One region of the Hymenobacter sublimis genome, then DNA from elsewhere that is predicted to be linked to it. Evidence: riboswitches for the same ligand, from Rfam matches in the RefSeq annotation. Region 1 holds a riboswitch; each other region holds the start of a gene.
What was found. A riboswitch is a leader RNA that binds a small molecule or an ion and turns the genes downstream of it on or off. The one in region 1 is predicted to bind S-adenosylmethionine.

Region 1 (3,703 bases):
CGTCGTGCTGCTCGAAGTGCACGCCGTACTTTTTGGCCTCATCCTGCCACCATGACGACACCACGTTCAGGCTCAGGCGGCCGTTGCTGATGTGGTCGATGTTGGCGGCTTGCTTGGCCAGGAGGGCGGGGGAGTGGAAGGTAGGCCGCACGGCCACCATCAGCTCAATTTTCTTGGTCACGGCCGCCAGAGCTGCCGCCGTGCTCCAGGCGTCCAGCGAGGGGGCTTCCTCACCTTTGATGTCGTTAAGATTGAGCTCGGCAATCAGGGACAGGTCGTAGCCCAGGTCCTCGCTGCGCTGGGCCAGCGTCTTCACGTAGTCCCAGTCGGCGCGCATGTTTTCGTCCTCTACGTTGCGCAGCCACCCGCCAAAAACGGGCATCCAATATCCGTACCGCATGGCTTAGTGAATAGAAGCCGCTACCGGCTGTTGGGTGGAGAATACGGCATCAGCCGGAGCCGGCTGGCTACCGGGGTTGGGGGCGCCAATCTGGGTTTCGAGGTAGTCCACGAAGCGGGCGTAGGGGTCGAAGCCCACCACATTCACGGCATCGGCCACAAAGTTGGACAGGGCGTTGATGTCGTAGAATAGTACGTCGCCGGTGCGGTCGTCAATCAGGTACTCGATGCCGCCCACGTCGATTTTGGCGGCGGCCACAATGCGCTCCACGGCTTCCACTACCTCCGCGGGGGGCGTGAAGGCTTCCACCTGAATGCCTTTCTTGGGGGCTTCGGTCAGGCAGAAGTCGCCGGCGGCGGGCTCCTCCGGAATCTGGCAGATTTCGGCGGGGCACAGGTTGAAGCTCTCCCCGGTGGTGTACACCTTCATGGCGTAGAGGAATTTGCCGTTCAGGGTTTCCACGCGGTGAATGTTGCCGCCGCGGGGCGTCACGTACTCCTGCACCAGGGCCGTCTGGTCGATGCCCAGGTCGATTTGCCCGGCGGCCACGGCGGCTTCTACACCCTCTATCGTGTCGAAGCGGATGATGCCGGCGCCGCTACCCCCGATGTTCACCTTTACCACAATGGGGAATTGCAGTTGGCGGGCCGCATCGGGCACGCGGGAGGCGTGGTTAATTACGAAAGACTTCGGAAACTTCAGGCCCAGGGAGGCAAACAGGCTGAGCTGACGGGCCTTGTTGGTTTCGATGGCCGTAGCGCCCGAGCCGTTGATGATGCGGGTACCGATGCGCTCCAGGTGGGTAGCGTAGCCGGCCGTGTGGAAAATGCCCTGGCCGTGGCCGCGCAGGTAGGCCGAGGAACTCATGCGGTTGACTACCAGGGAGTAGCGGCTCTCGGTTTCCAGCGGGTCGAAGAGGTGGTGGGCGGCGTCGATTTTCTCGTAGGGCAGGCCGCGGCGGTCCAGCTCGGCAAACAGGGGCTTAAACCACTCGGGGTGTTCGAAATAAATGCCAATCGGCTTCACAGACTGTGACATGCGAGGAGAATGAAGAACTAGAAAGTAGAAATCAGTGGATGTTGCCGCCCTCATTTGGGCAGCAAAACAGGCAAGCCCGGACAGGGTAGGGGCTGGCGGAAAGGCGCGGGCAAACTGAGAAACCGGAGTTTGGGTGCGCGAAACGAGGTAGGAAGAGAAGCCCCGCGGGAAAAGTAGCAGCGCTACTGGGCTGGTCTACTTAGGGAAGAAATAGTTAGGTAGTAATTTTACCAGCAGCGCGTTGCGCGCAAAGAGCCAGCGGCAAAAGCAGTACCCAGTGGTTCTTACCTACCCAACCAGCGGCGTACAGACCGCCCAACAACACGTGCCACAACATCCATGCTGTACGGAAGCAGGGGTGGCGGGAGCGGGGGCGAAGTGCGGGAAGCGGTTCACGGTACGTTGTTTTTATATGGTCAGGAGTTGGCACCGTTTCAGTCTTACTGAAGGTTGCCGGCGTTTCGTCGAGCCTGTCTCTCCACGCCTCTGTATAAAAACAATCCTTTCAGGTAAAGAATTGAGTGGGGCAAAGGTAAACCCGCTGGGTCCACACTGCCAAATTTTCTTTGGCCAGTGGCGCTGGCGTCGGGCGAGAGGTCCGGGCAAAGCCTGGTGAGCCATGCCGCGTGCCCCCCGAAGCTAGCGGGAGGGAAACCAGTGCAGGCCGCCGGGAGGATTTGCGGGCCAAAAGCTGCGCTACCTACTCCAATTCAGCGGACAAGCCTGGTTGACTTATGCATGTTGATAGTCAGGAAATTATGTTGGGCTGTTATTGAGGTAAAAATGGATGTAATTAATTTTTATTATGAATATTTATATAAATCTTTATACATATTGCTGTTCAATAGGTGCCCGTCGGGCGTGTTCAATTTCCCCACCAGTTATACCGTATTCGCATGAAAAAAACCGGAGTACTCATGGCCGCTCTCCTGACCAGCGGCGCTGCCATTGCGCAGGACAACACCCAAACCTCCACCAGCTACGGCAGCAACAACCGCGTGACGGTGGAGCAAACGGGCCGCTCAAACACGGCCATTGCCCGCCAGAACGACGCGGCCGTGAATGGGGGCAGTAGCAGTGGCAATAATAACGAGGTGACCCAGACCCAGGTCGGCAGCCAGCATGTGGCTCAAACCGACCAGATGGGTAACCGCCAGCAGGCCGTGCAGGTGCAGCTTTCGGATGTGAGCCGGGGCGCTAATGGGGCCCGCATCCGGCAGGGCTCCACTGCCGCGAACAGCGACGGCAACTACGCCAGCCAATACCAGGGGGGCTTCAGCCATAGTGCTTCCATTGAGCAGGCAAGCGGGGCCAACTATGCCACCCAAAACCAAAGCGGCCGCAATGCTTTTGCTACCATTTTTCAGAGCACAGGCAATAACAACCGCGCCACGCAGGACCAGAATACCAATGTGTTCGGAGGTACTGCCACGGCCCGGCAGTTGGGGGCTAACAACACCTCTAGCCAGCAGCAGAACAGCTCTGGCCAGTCGGCCTCGGCCAGCGTGCTGCAGCAGGGCAATAATAACGCGGCCAGCCAGCAGCAGCAGAACCTGAGTGGCATCATGAGCGCCAGCATTGGTCAGCTGGGCAACAACAATGCGGCAGCGCAGGCGCAGAGCAGCCAGGGCAGTGCGTCTTCTTCGGTCTTCATTCAGCAAACCGGCAACAACAACGCCGCTACGCAAACGCAAAACCACTCCGGTTCTTTTGGCACCGTGGCGGCCACGGCTACCCAAACTGGCAACAACAATGCCGCTACCCAAAGCCAGACGGGCGTAATGTCAGTAAGCGCTGCGGCTACTCAGAATGGCAACCGCAACGAGGCCACCCAAACGCAGGTCAATACGGCATTTTCGGGGGCAACTGTTCTGCAGATGGGCAACAACAACACGGCCACGCAGCGCCAGCAAAACGCCGGCTTTGTACAGGCTGCCATTGAGCAGGAGGGTAACCGCAACGCAGCTATCCAGAGTCAGCAAGGGGAGTATCACGAGGCAGTAGTAGAGCAGACGGGCAACCGCAATACGGCCTTGCAGGACCAGCAGGTAGGCGGCTCCGCCAGCTTCCCCACTCGCTCGGGCAACTACGGCTACATCAGCCAGGAAGCCAACGACTCCTACGCCCGCCAAGTACAGGTAGGAAACAGCAACGATGCCCGCACCTACCAGGGGGCCAGCGGCAACAGCAGCGACGTACTGCAAACCGGCAATGGCAATACGACCATCGTGCGCCAGAACCGGTAGCTGTTTACCTACGTGTTGG
Region 2 (3,703 bases), 300 kb from region 1:
CTGCCCACCGACGTGCACGAGTTCGACTGGCGCACCTTCCAACAGGAGTACCGCGACTACATCGACCTGGCCAAGATGGCCCAGCTGGTGCCCGTCATTGGGGCCGCCGTGGGCGCCGTGGCCAACTACCGCCTGCTAGAGCAACTCGGCGATACGGCCATGAACTGCTACCGCCTGCGGTGGCTACACGCCGCCAACGAAGCTACCCCTGCTACCCCTATTCCCGCGACCTGAACAGCTCAATGAATGCTGGTCCCACTTGGCTTAAAGCGAGTACACGCGGATGCTACACCAACAAAAAAGCCCCGTCTCCTGTAAGGAAACGGGGCTTTTTTAGGGAACGACAGGTTTAGCTTTTGGCTTTGCGCTGCTCGTGCTGGCCTTTGTGCTTAGCCTGCTTTTGCGCCTGCAGCTGCGCATACTTAGTGTACTGCTCGGCGCTCAGAATTTGCTTGAGCTGAGCTTCGTACCGATCCTTGCTGGCTTTCATGGCCTGGTGGCGCTGCTGCTTATTGGCAGCCGAAGCAGTTTGGGTGCGCTGGGCCTGCATTTCCTGGAAACGGGCCAGGTGCAGCTGGCGCACCTGCTCGGTTTGGGCCGCCGTGAGGCCGAGCTTCTGGCTTAGGCTCTTGGCTTTTTGCTCGGCGCGCTGCTCGGGCGTTTTGTTGGCTTTGGCGCCCTTTTGGTGCTGGCCGTGGGCCGCTTTTACGGGCGTAGTCTGGGCTGAGGCGGCCGCAGCGGAAAAGGAGAAAGCGGCGAAGAGAACGAGGAGCTTTTTCATGGCTATGTTGGATAGGTTAAATTCAGTGAAAGAAGCAGGCCGTGGTCCGGAACAGGCTTTTGTGCTTCTGCTACGTCAGTAGGCAACTCAGATGCCAACTTTGACCAGAAGGGGGGCTTAACAGGTTCTGAAAAAATTTAAATTTTTAAGTTAAACCTTGCCCAGGAAAATACATCGTTGCGTGTAAGGTGCTTGCAGGCAAGTAGTTAGTAGGCAAAAAGCGTAGTTGTTTTGTTCGTCGCCTGGGTCCTGAGCCAGGCCGGTAGGTAGGGTAAACCGGGCGTTGAGCTTCTCGTTTGCAGGACCCGCATTCCGGTTCTACCTTTGCCCCATCAATTCTTTCTAGCCCAAAGGATTGTTTTTATACAGAGGCGCTGAGAGACAGGCTCACTGACGCGTCGGCAACCATCCGCAACTGCTGGAACGGTGCCAATTCCTGACCATATAAAAACAACAAGCCGTGGACTTTTGCCCCTGCCGTCGTGCCCGTTTCGTAGTTTTTACCGCTCGCTTCCGCGCGTCTGCTCGGGAGCAGCGGTGGTGTGGCAGCGGGTGTTGTTGCTGCTGAAGTTAAGTCGCCTACCCGCGTAACCGGCATGGCTACCTGGCCTAAACAGGTAGTAGTGAGGTTGCCCGTGGTTTTTCTCTGGGGATGTGGCTTCGGTCTAAGAGCCGCTTAGTTGTCGGCTTGCATTTTTTGCGCACCGCCACAGCCTAGTTTAATAACCAAGCGGACTCAGTGCGCAATGCCTTCCGTCGGCACCTGGGGTGGTCCTACAACCGAACTCTTTTTTACCAGCCAACCAGGAAGTTGGCGCTTGCTTTTTATGCTCAAAAAATCATTGGAACTGCTACGGCAGGAGGCGGCCGAAACTGGCGCCCACACCCTAAAACGAAGTCTGGGCGGCTTCAGCCTAATTGCCATTGGCATTGGGGTAATTATCGGCGCGGGCCTGTTTTCGCTGACTGGCATTGCTGCCGCCAACAATGCCGGTCCGGCCGTGACGCTCTCGTTTGTGGTAGCCGCCGTGGGGTGCGCCTTCTCGGCCCTGTGCTACGCTGAGTTTGCCGCCATGGTGCCCGTGGCTGGCTCGGCCTACACCTACGCCTACGCTACCATGGGCGAGCTGTTTGCCTGGATTATCGGGTGGGACTTGATTCTGGAATACTCTGTGGGGGCGGCGGCCGTGTCCATTAGCTGGTCGCAGTATCTGCTGAAGTTTCTAAGCAAGTACAACATTCACCTGCCCCCGCAGCTGGTGATGTCGCCGTTCGAGACGGCCAAGCTGGCCAACGGCACCGAAGTACATGGTCTGGTAAATATTCCGGCCATGCTTATTGTGCTGGTTATCACACTGATTGTAGTGCGCGGCACTAAAGGCTCAGCGTGGTTTAACGCCATTGTGGTTACGCTGAAAGTGTCGGTGGTGCTCGTGTTCATTGCTTTGGGGTGGCAGTACATTGACCCCGCCAACTACCAGCCGTACATTCCGCAGAATACGGGGGAGTTCGGGGAGTTTGGTTGGAGCGGGATTCTGCGCGGAGCGGGCGTGGTGTTCTTCGTATTCATCGGCTTTGACATTGTGGCCACCATGGCCCAGGAAACCAAGAATCCACAGAAAAACATGCCCATCGGCATCATCGGCTCTCTACTGATTTGTACGGTGCTGTTTGTACTGTTTGGACACGTACTCACGGGCCTGGCCAACTACACCGAGTTCAAGAACAGCGCCGCTCCCGTAGCCATTGCCATCGAGAAAACGCCCTACGCTTGGCTTTCGTCGGCCGTTATTCTGGCCATCATCATCGGCTATACCTCCGTGATTCTGGTGGATTTGCTGGGCCAGACTCGCGTGTTTTTTGCCATGGCCAAGGATGGGCTGCTGCCGCCGGTGTTTGCGCGCGTGCACGAGCGGTTCGGCACGCCCCTACAATCGGGGCTGCTGCTGGGCTTGTTTATTGCCCTATTCGCTGGATTCGTGCCCATTGCCGTAGTTGGCGAAATGACATCTATCGGCACTTTGCTGGCCTTCGTGATGGTGTGCATCGGCGTGCTCATCATGCGCAAGAAAGAACCCAATGCCCCCCGCGGCTTCCGCACGCCGCTGGTGCCGCTGGTGCCCATCTTGGGCATCCTGACCTGCTTGGTAATGATGGTGTCCCTGCCCTGGGAAACCTGGTTGCGCCTGGCCGTGTGGCTGGCCATCGGGCTGGCTATCTACTTCGGCTACGGCAAGCGGCACAGCAAGCTAGGGCAAGAAGCGCGGCGGCAAGTCGCGTAGATACGGCTCTCAACCACATAAAAAAGCCTCACCGGTTTATCGGTGAGGCTTTTTTATGTGGTTTCATATACGTCGGGTTCTACATAAACACCTTCCGCAGGGCCCACACACTCCACACAATCACCATCAGGCCCACGCCCACGAACATCCAGCGGACCGGAATGCGGCCGGCCAGGCGGGCGGCTAGAGGAGAAGCGGCCACGCCGCCCACAATTAGGCCCAAAATAATCTGCCAGTGCGAGATGCCTAGGGTAGCAAAAAACGTGACGGCGCTGGCAAACGTGACGAAAAACTCCGTGACGCTGACCGAGCCGATAACGTACTGTGGGGTGCGGCCGCCGGCAATGAGCGTGCTGGTTACCAACGGCCCCCAGCCACCGCCGCCAAACGAATCCAGAAAGCCGCCGGCCGCGGCCAGCAACCCTAGCTTCTTGTGCTTCTGGCGCGGGCCGGGCTGGGAAAAGGCCTTGGAGATGATGCGCACACCTAGCAGCAGCAGGTACACCGCCAGCAACGGCTTGACGTAGGCCGCATAGGTTTCCCCGAATTTCGAGAGCAGGTAGGCACCGGTAATGGCCCCTAGCACGCCCGGAATCAAGAGCACTTTGAACAGGCGCTTGTTCACGTTGCCGAAGCGGTA
Region 3 (3,703 bases), 320 kb from region 1:
GGCAGGGGCTGCGCAACACCATTATTTCCTACATCGGGCTGGCGCTAGGCTTTGTAAGCACGGCCCTGGTGCTGCCTAATTTTCTGGAGCCCCAGCAGTTGGGCGTGACGGCCACGCTAGCCTCAGTAGCCACGCTGTACGCCCAAATTGCGGCCTTTGGCTTTGCCAGCGTGGGCATCCGGTTTTTTCCCTACTTCCGCCACCCGGAATCGGGCCACCGGGGGTTTCTGCCGCTACTTGTGGGCGTGCCCTTGCTAGGATTTGCCGTAGTCACGGCCCTGTATTTCCTGGGGGAACCCCTGCTCCTGCCCTGGTACGGCCGCGATGCGCCCCTGCTCGCGCCCTACTACACCTGGGGCGCCGTGCTGGCCTTCTTCACCATGCTGTACTCGGTGCAGGACGCCTACTTAAAGGCGCTGTATCACACGGCTTTTTCCTCCTTCGTGCAGGATATTCTGCTGCGGGTTCTGATTGTAGCGGGTGCGTTTCTGTTTGGCTTGGGCTACCTCTCGTTTACGGGTTATGTGTTGTGGTTTGTGGGCGTGAACAGCGCCCTGGCCCTGCTGCTAACGGGTTACGTAGCCGCCATTGGGGAGCTGCACTGGCGACCTACGCGGCAGGTACTCGCGGTACGGCCCCTGCGCGAGATGCTGGGCATGGGCGCCTTTACTCTGCTCGGAAGCCTGTCGGGCAGTATTATCCTGTACATTGATACCTTGATGGTAGGCGCGCAGGTGAGCGTGGCGGCGGCTGGCATTTACGTGGTGGCCAGCAACATTAGCACGGCCCTGGCTATTCCGGCTCGCTCGCTCAACAAGATAGCCTTTCCCCTGTTGGCCGACTATTGGAAGCAGCAGGATCTGCCCCGCATGGCCGATTTCTACCGCCGCGCTACCCGCCTCAACACACTGTTGGGTTGTTTTTTATTTCTGGGTATCAGCCTGAACCTGGACTTTATCTACTCCCTGATGCGCAATGCCCGCTACGCCGAAGGCACGGTGGTAGTGCTGCTGTTACTGGGTAGCAAACTCTTCGACGGCATCACGGGCGTCAACGGCTTGATGGTGGTAACCTCTCCCCGCTACCGCTACGATCTGATTTTCAACGTGTCGCTGGCCGTGCTTACTATTCTACTCAACGGATTACTGATTCCGCGCCTGGGCATGGTGGGGGCTGCGGTAGCTGCCTGCGTGGCTCAGGTAAGCATCAATGTGGCCCGTACCTGGTTTGTGTGGCACAGCTACCGCATGCAGCCGTTTACGTGGCGCATCCCGTTGATTCTGGGCATTGCGGCCGTTGCCGGGGTAGCTGGCTGGCTCATGCCCACGCTGGCTTCGTCACTACTCACTATGCTGTTGCGCTCCACCGTGCTAACCGTGGCCTACGCTACCCTGATTTTGGCTACTAAATCTTCACCCGAAGCCACTTTATTTTTAGAAAAACTTCGGGCGCGTTTTTCAGAAAAGTAAAGTTGTACAATCCGCATATAGTTCTTAAGATCAAACTACGCTCAAACGGCAACTGCAGAGTTGTAGCTTTCCGTACCTATCTTATTTCAATGGCTGGTTTCAGCTAAAAAAGGGGTAGTTAATGCAGCTAGCAAACGACCCCAGCAATTTTCAATATTTCCGCTAGGCACGCCCTCCCGTCTAGTCCTACCACTCTCGCTGTAGTGACCCGTCCGGGCTGGGAAAACGCTACTGCAGAAAAAATAAAATTTGGTAGTGTAAAATTCTGACCACTACTTTTGCCCTACCAATTCTTTACCCACAAAGGATTGTTTTTATACAGAGGCGCGGAGAGACAGGCTCGACGAAACGCCGGCAACCAGCGGACCATCCGAAACGGTGCCAACTCCTGACCATATAAAAACAACTAGCCGTGAACCGCTTGTCCAACTCCGCCGCCGCATCCGCCACCGCCTCTGCACTACAGCATGGGTGTTGTGCCATGTTGGGCATGCCGTGTTGTTGCTAAGCGCTTCCAACCTCCTTTCTTCTGGTTTGTGCGCCCTGCTACGCGGCTGACACGGCTCTTTCGTGTAGTCAGGTTTCGGCGCACGCCCACCTTTTCGCCCGGCTGTTTTCTAGCTAGTTGCTGCCCGTAGCAGCGCCGCTATCCTGTGCCAGGGCCTTTGTTTGGCTGAAATCCGCGCCTACAACGTCGGTTTCCCTTCCTTTCTTCTGATATGTCCGCAGCAACTGCTGCGCCGGCCGTCCACGCGTTGCTGGACGACCTGCGCCCCCGGCTAATCCAGGCTTCGGCCTTGGAGCGGCTGCGCCTCGTGGCGGAGTACTTCCCCGAGCAAGCCGTTTTCTCGACCTCCTTCGGTCTAGAAGACCAACTCATCAGCCACCTGATTTTTGCCCACGAGTTGCCCATTCAGGTGTTCACCCTCGACACGGGCCGCAATTTTCAGGAAACCTACGCCACCTGGAATAAGACCTTGCTGAAGTACGGCCAGCCCATTGCGGTGTACTACCCCCAGCGGGAAAATGTAGAGCAGCTGATGCTAGCGAAAGGCCCGAATAGCTTCTACGAAAGCGTGGATAACCGCAAGGAATGCTGCTTTATTCGCAAGGTGGAACCCCTGAATCGGGCCCTGGCTGGCAAGGCGGCCTGGGTTACGGGCATCCGCGCCGAGCAGTCGCAAAACCGCCAAACCATGGACCCGGTGGAATGGGACGTGGCCCACAACCTGGTGAAGATTCACCCCCTGTTCGACTGGACCTGGGACCAAGCCGTGGCCTTCACCAAGGAACACAACGTGCCGGTGAATACGCTGCACCAACAGGGCTTCGTGAGCATTGGGTGCGCCCCGTGCACCCGCGCCATCCGCCCCGGCGAGGACTTCCGCGCTGGCCGCTGGTGGTGGGAAGACCTTTCGGCCAAAGAGTGTGGCCTGCACGCCACCGCCCACCACAATGGCCCCGACCCGGTGGTAGAGCCCGTGTGACCCCACCCCAACCCCACCCCGGTGGGGAGGGGCTTATGCTAGTACCACAACGATTTTGACTGGTAGCGTTGCCAAACCAAAGTAACCGAAGCCCCTTCCCACCGGGGAGGGGTTGGGGTGGGGTCACACGGACACTTTCCGGCGCTAAGAACTGACATCCAGAACTACATGAGTACTTCCTCTTTTGATTACCTCGACCGGCTCGAAGCCGAAGCCATCCACATCCTGCGGGAAGTAGCCGGCCAATTTGAGCGCCCAGCCCTGCTGTTCTCGGGTGGCAAAGACTCCATCGTGTTGACGCGTTTGGCCGAAAAAGCCTTTCGGCCCGGCCGCTTCCCCTTCCCGCTGGTGCACGTAGATACCGGCCACAACTTCCCGGAAGTGCTAGCCTACCGCGACCAACTAGCCGAACAGTTGGGCGAAAAGCTGATTGTGCGCAAGGTGGAAGATACCATCAAGCGGCAGCGCCTGCGCGAGCCGGGCGGCAAATACCCCAGCCGCAACCCGCTGCAGACTTACACGCTGCTGGAGGTAATCGAGGAGTTTGAGTTTGACGCCTGCATCGGCGGGGCTCGCCGCGACGAGGAGAAGGCCCGCGCCAAGGAACGCATCTTCTCCGTCCGCGACGAGTTTGGGCAGTGGGACCCCAAGCGCCAGCGCCCCGAGCTCTGGAACGTGTACAACGGCCGCATTCAAAAAGGTGAGAACGTGCGCGTATTCCCGATTTCGAACTGGACGGAGCTGGAC
Region 4 (3,703 bases), 1.7 Mb from region 1:
GTGGGCTGGGCGCGCAGTGTACGAGCCAGGGCATTCAGGGTAGGACGCGAGCTGGGCAGCAAAGCCGCCGTGCTCTGGGTAAAGTAGAGGTTGGGCAGCGTTACGGCCGCGCCTTTGCTCAGCGCCGTTAGGTCGGGTAGATGGGCGGTGGCGGTGTCGGCTTTTGCGGGCGCTGCTCTGGTCACTACCGGCACCACGGCTGACTTAGGTTTGGCCGCAGCTACGGGCGCTGGGCTGCTAGCTGCGCGGGCCGGCTTTGCATTTGGCTTTGGCTTGCCGCCGGAAGCAGCCGCCGGTGCCGCTGCCGGAACGGAGGCCGCGGCCTTGGGCTGGGGCGGCGTAGCCTCCACGAGAAGTAAAATATTGGTGGGCAGAGTGGAGTACAGATTAGCCGCTGGAATGGGCTGCGGTTCGTTGAACGTGTTGAAATCGGGTAGCTGCCAGGCTAGTAGTGCCCGCGAGTCCCGGTCGCTCTGGTAGTATTCCACCCGCAAGGCGTAGTAGCTCCCAGCTTTCATTTTCAGGTGGGTTGTGGAAACCGTTACGAGCTGATCGTGCCAGGAATCCAGCACTTTCTTCCCGCCGATCCAGACGCGCATCCCGTCGTCGGTAGCAATCTGGAAGGTGTACACCCCCGTTACCGGGGCATATACGTGGCCTGCCCAACGCACCGAGAAGTACTCGCCCGGCACGCCTGGTCCCGGCGACACAAAGTGGTTGCCGCTGGGCCCAACGGTCCAGTTGAAGTCGATTGCTGCATCGGTGCGAGTCAGCACTAGCTTCTCAAACTTTTTACCCTCGTAGTACTGTCCACGCAAGCCCGAGCCGGCCTGGTGTTGAGCCAGCGTCCAGCTGCTCAGCAGGCATAAGCAGCCCGTTAACAGTTTCTGACACAGAGAGGATAGCATCATAGTCGCAGACATCTAACGTATTGACCACAAGATGAACAAAATGCCAAACCGCACGAACTTTATTCAATGAGCAGGCCATTCCGTACAACGAACCATTCAGCTAAGCCTATATACTTCTGCTAAGCAAACCGTGCAGCAAGCCACCAACTTGCTGTTGCTACCCGCCTGTAAAACGCGACATTCCACGTCGTGTCGGTGAGCAGTAAGCATTGGACGATGTGAGTTAAACAACTTCAGCAACGACTGAGACGCGAAGCGTCGCGTCTTCTGCAGGCGTGCAGCCTGAAAGCGAATGACTCTACCTCCCTCCCAAAACTTCCCGGATTGAAAGTTGAAGATTCCGGTTGTATCTTCGCCCTGTTACTTATCCAGAAAGACCGAGGGATTGGGCCCGATGACGTCTTAGCAACCTGAATAAAACAAGGTGCTAATTCCCTTTCCGGGCGGCTTGGGCGGTTTGGAAGAAGATAAGAACAGGACTCGCGCCCCCACGCGGCTCTTTCTGGATAGGCACTTTTTTGCTGCCGATTTTCTTAGAAGAGCCGATATGCCGACGACCCTCCACCGCCCCCACTCCCCGCTGCACGACATCCTGGCCCAGCGCGTCCTGATTCTGGACGGCGCCATGGGCACCATGATTCAGCGTCACAAGCTGGAAGAGGCTGATTTCCGGGGCACCCGCTTCGCGAATCATCCCAACCCTCTGCGCGGCAACAACGACCTGCTCAGCCTCACGCGGCCCGACATCATCAAGGGCATCCACGCCGATTACTTCGCGGCCGGGGCCGACATGGTGGAAACCAACACGTTCAGCGGCACCACCATCGCCCAGGCCGATTACGGCCTGGAGGACATTGTGTATGAGTTGAACTATGAGTCGGCGCGCATAGCCCGGGAGGTAGCCGACGAGTTTACGGCCCAGAACCCCGCCAAGCCTCGCTTCGTGGCCGGCGCCATCGGGCCCACCAACCGCACTGCCTCCCTGTCACCCGACGTAAACCGTCCCGGCTTCCGGGCCGTGACCTTCGATGAGCTGGCCACCGCCTACCATGAGCAAGTGCGCGGCCTCGTGGAGGGTGGCTCCGACGCCCTGCTCATTGAAACCATCTTCGACACCCTGAACGCCAAGGCGGCGCTGTACGCGGTGCAGAAGTTCTTCGACGAAGGTGGCCGCCCGGTGCCCGTTATGATTTCCGGTACCATCACCGACGCCTCTGGCCGCACCCTTTCGGGCCAGACGGTGGAGGCTTTCTGGAACTCGATCCGGCACTTGCCCCTACTGAGCGTGGGTTTGAACTGCGCCCTCGGCGCCGATCAGCTGCAAGTGTATATCAAAGAGCTGAGCCGCATTGCCGACGTGCACATTTCCGCCTACCCCAACGCCGGCCTCCCGAATGCCTTCGGGGGCTACGACGAGTCGGCTGAGGAGTTTGCGGGCGTGGTGGAAAATTACCTCAAAGAAGGTCTCGTGACGGTAGTAGGCGGTTGTTGCGGCACCACGCCCCAGCACATCGGCGAGCTGGCTCGCCTGGCGGAGCGGTACGAACCGCGGCGGGTGACCCTACCCCAACCCCTCCCCGGTGGGGAGGAGCTTAGATCAGCTTCTGCTGATAGGATAACCAACATGTCTGGCACCCCTCCCCACCGGGGAGGGGCCGGGGGTGGGGTAACCCGCCTCGCCGGCCTCGAACCGTTCAACATCACCCCCAACAGCCTATTCGTCAACGTGGGCGAGCGGTGCAACGTGACGGGCTCCCGCGCTTTCGCCCGCCTTATCCGGACCGGAAACTACGAGGCCGCCCTGCAAGTAGCCCGCGACCAGGTGGAAGGCGGTGCCCAGGTCATCGACGTGAACATGGATGAGGGCATGCTCGACTCGGAGCAGGCCATGACCACCTTCCTGCACCTGATTGCCTCGGAGCCCGATATTTCGCGGGTGCCGATTATGCTGGACTCTTCGAAGTGGAGCGTGCTGGAAGCCGGCCTTAAGTGCGTACAAGGCAAGAGCATTGTCAACTCCATTTCCTTGAAGGAAGGCGAGGAAACCTTCAAGGAGCGGGCCCGCACCGTGCGAGCTTACGGCGCCGCCATGGTAGTCATGGCCTTCGATGAGAACGGCCAGGCCGATACCCTGGAAAAGCGCATCGACATCTGCCGGCGCAGCTACGATATCCTGGTAAACGAAGTCGGCTTCCCGGCCGAGGACATCATCTTCGACCCCAACATCCTGACGGTGGGCACCGGCATGGAGGAGCACCGCAATTATGCGCTGGACTTCATTGAGGCCGTCCGCTGGATCAAGCAGAACCTGCCCGGCGCCCTCACCAGCGGCGGCGTCAGCAACATCAGCTTCTCTTTCCGCGGCAACGATGTGGTGCGCGAGGCCATGCATTCGGCCTTCCTCTACCACGCCATCCGGGCCGGCCTGGATATGGGCATTGTGAACCCCAGTCAGCTGGCCGTGTACGATGAAGTGCCCAAAGACCTGCTGGAACTGGTGGAAGACGTGCTCCTGAACCGTCGCCCCGACGCCACCGAGCGTCTCGTAGACTTCGCCGACACCGTAAAGCAGAAAGACAAAACGGAGGTAGTAGCCGACGCCTGGCGTAGCCTGCCCGTAGCCGAGCGCCTGCAGCACGCCCTAGTAAAAGGTATTACGGAATTTATCGACGAGGACACCGAGCAGGTGCGCCAGCAAGTAGCCAGGCCGCTCGAAGTAATTGAAGGCCCCCTGATGGCGGGTATGAACGTAGTGGGTGACTTGTTTGGCGCGGGCAAAATGTTCCTGCCCC

Region 2: it holds a riboswitch for S-adenosylmethionine, as region 1 does, so the genes downstream of both, MWH26_RS06195 (amino acid permease) here and MWH26_RS04955 (ATP-grasp domain-containing protein) in region 1, are expected to answer to the same signal.
Region 3: it holds a riboswitch for S-adenosylmethionine, as region 1 does, so the genes downstream of both, MWH26_RS06245 (phosphoadenylyl-sulfate reductase) here and MWH26_RS04955 (ATP-grasp domain-containing protein) in region 1, are expected to answer to the same signal.
Region 4: it holds a riboswitch for S-adenosylmethionine, as region 1 does, so the genes downstream of both, metH (methionine synthase) here and MWH26_RS04955 (ATP-grasp domain-containing protein) in region 1, are expected to answer to the same signal.

What each region holds. Positions count from the first base shown of each region.
Region 1 is NZ_CP095848.1:1,161,453-1,165,155, forward strand. Features, by position in the region: gene MWH26_RS04950 (LLM class flavin-dependent oxidoreductase) at 1-400, opposite strand, end outside; gene MWH26_RS04955 (ATP-grasp domain-containing protein) at 404-1,438, opposite strand; SAM riboswitch class I at 1,844-1,935, opposite strand; gene MWH26_RS04960 (hypothetical protein) at 2,335-3,684, shown strand.
Region 2 is NZ_CP095848.1:1,466,292-1,469,994, forward strand. Features, by position in the region: gene MWH26_RS06185 (EcsC family protein) at 1-234, shown strand, start outside; gene MWH26_RS06190 (DUF4890 domain-containing protein) at 350-781, opposite strand; SAM riboswitch class I at 1,140-1,232, shown strand; gene MWH26_RS06195 (amino acid permease) at 1,609-3,063, shown strand; gene MWH26_RS20190 (TSUP family transporter) at 3,143-3,703, opposite strand, start outside.
Region 3 is NZ_CP095848.1:1,481,778-1,485,480, reverse strand. Features, by position in the region: gene MWH26_RS06250 (lipopolysaccharide biosynthesis protein) at 1-1,469, shown strand, start outside; SAM riboswitch class I at 1,781-1,872, shown strand; gene MWH26_RS06245 (phosphoadenylyl-sulfate reductase) at 2,189-2,956, shown strand; gene cysD (sulfate adenylyltransferase subunit CysD) at 3,125-3,703, shown strand, end outside.
Region 4 is NZ_CP095848.1:4,049,167-4,052,869, forward strand. Features, by position in the region: gene MWH26_RS17010 (PA14 domain-containing protein) at 1-911, opposite strand, end outside; SAM riboswitch class I at 1,273-1,385, shown strand; gene metH (methionine synthase) at 1,459-3,703, shown strand, end outside.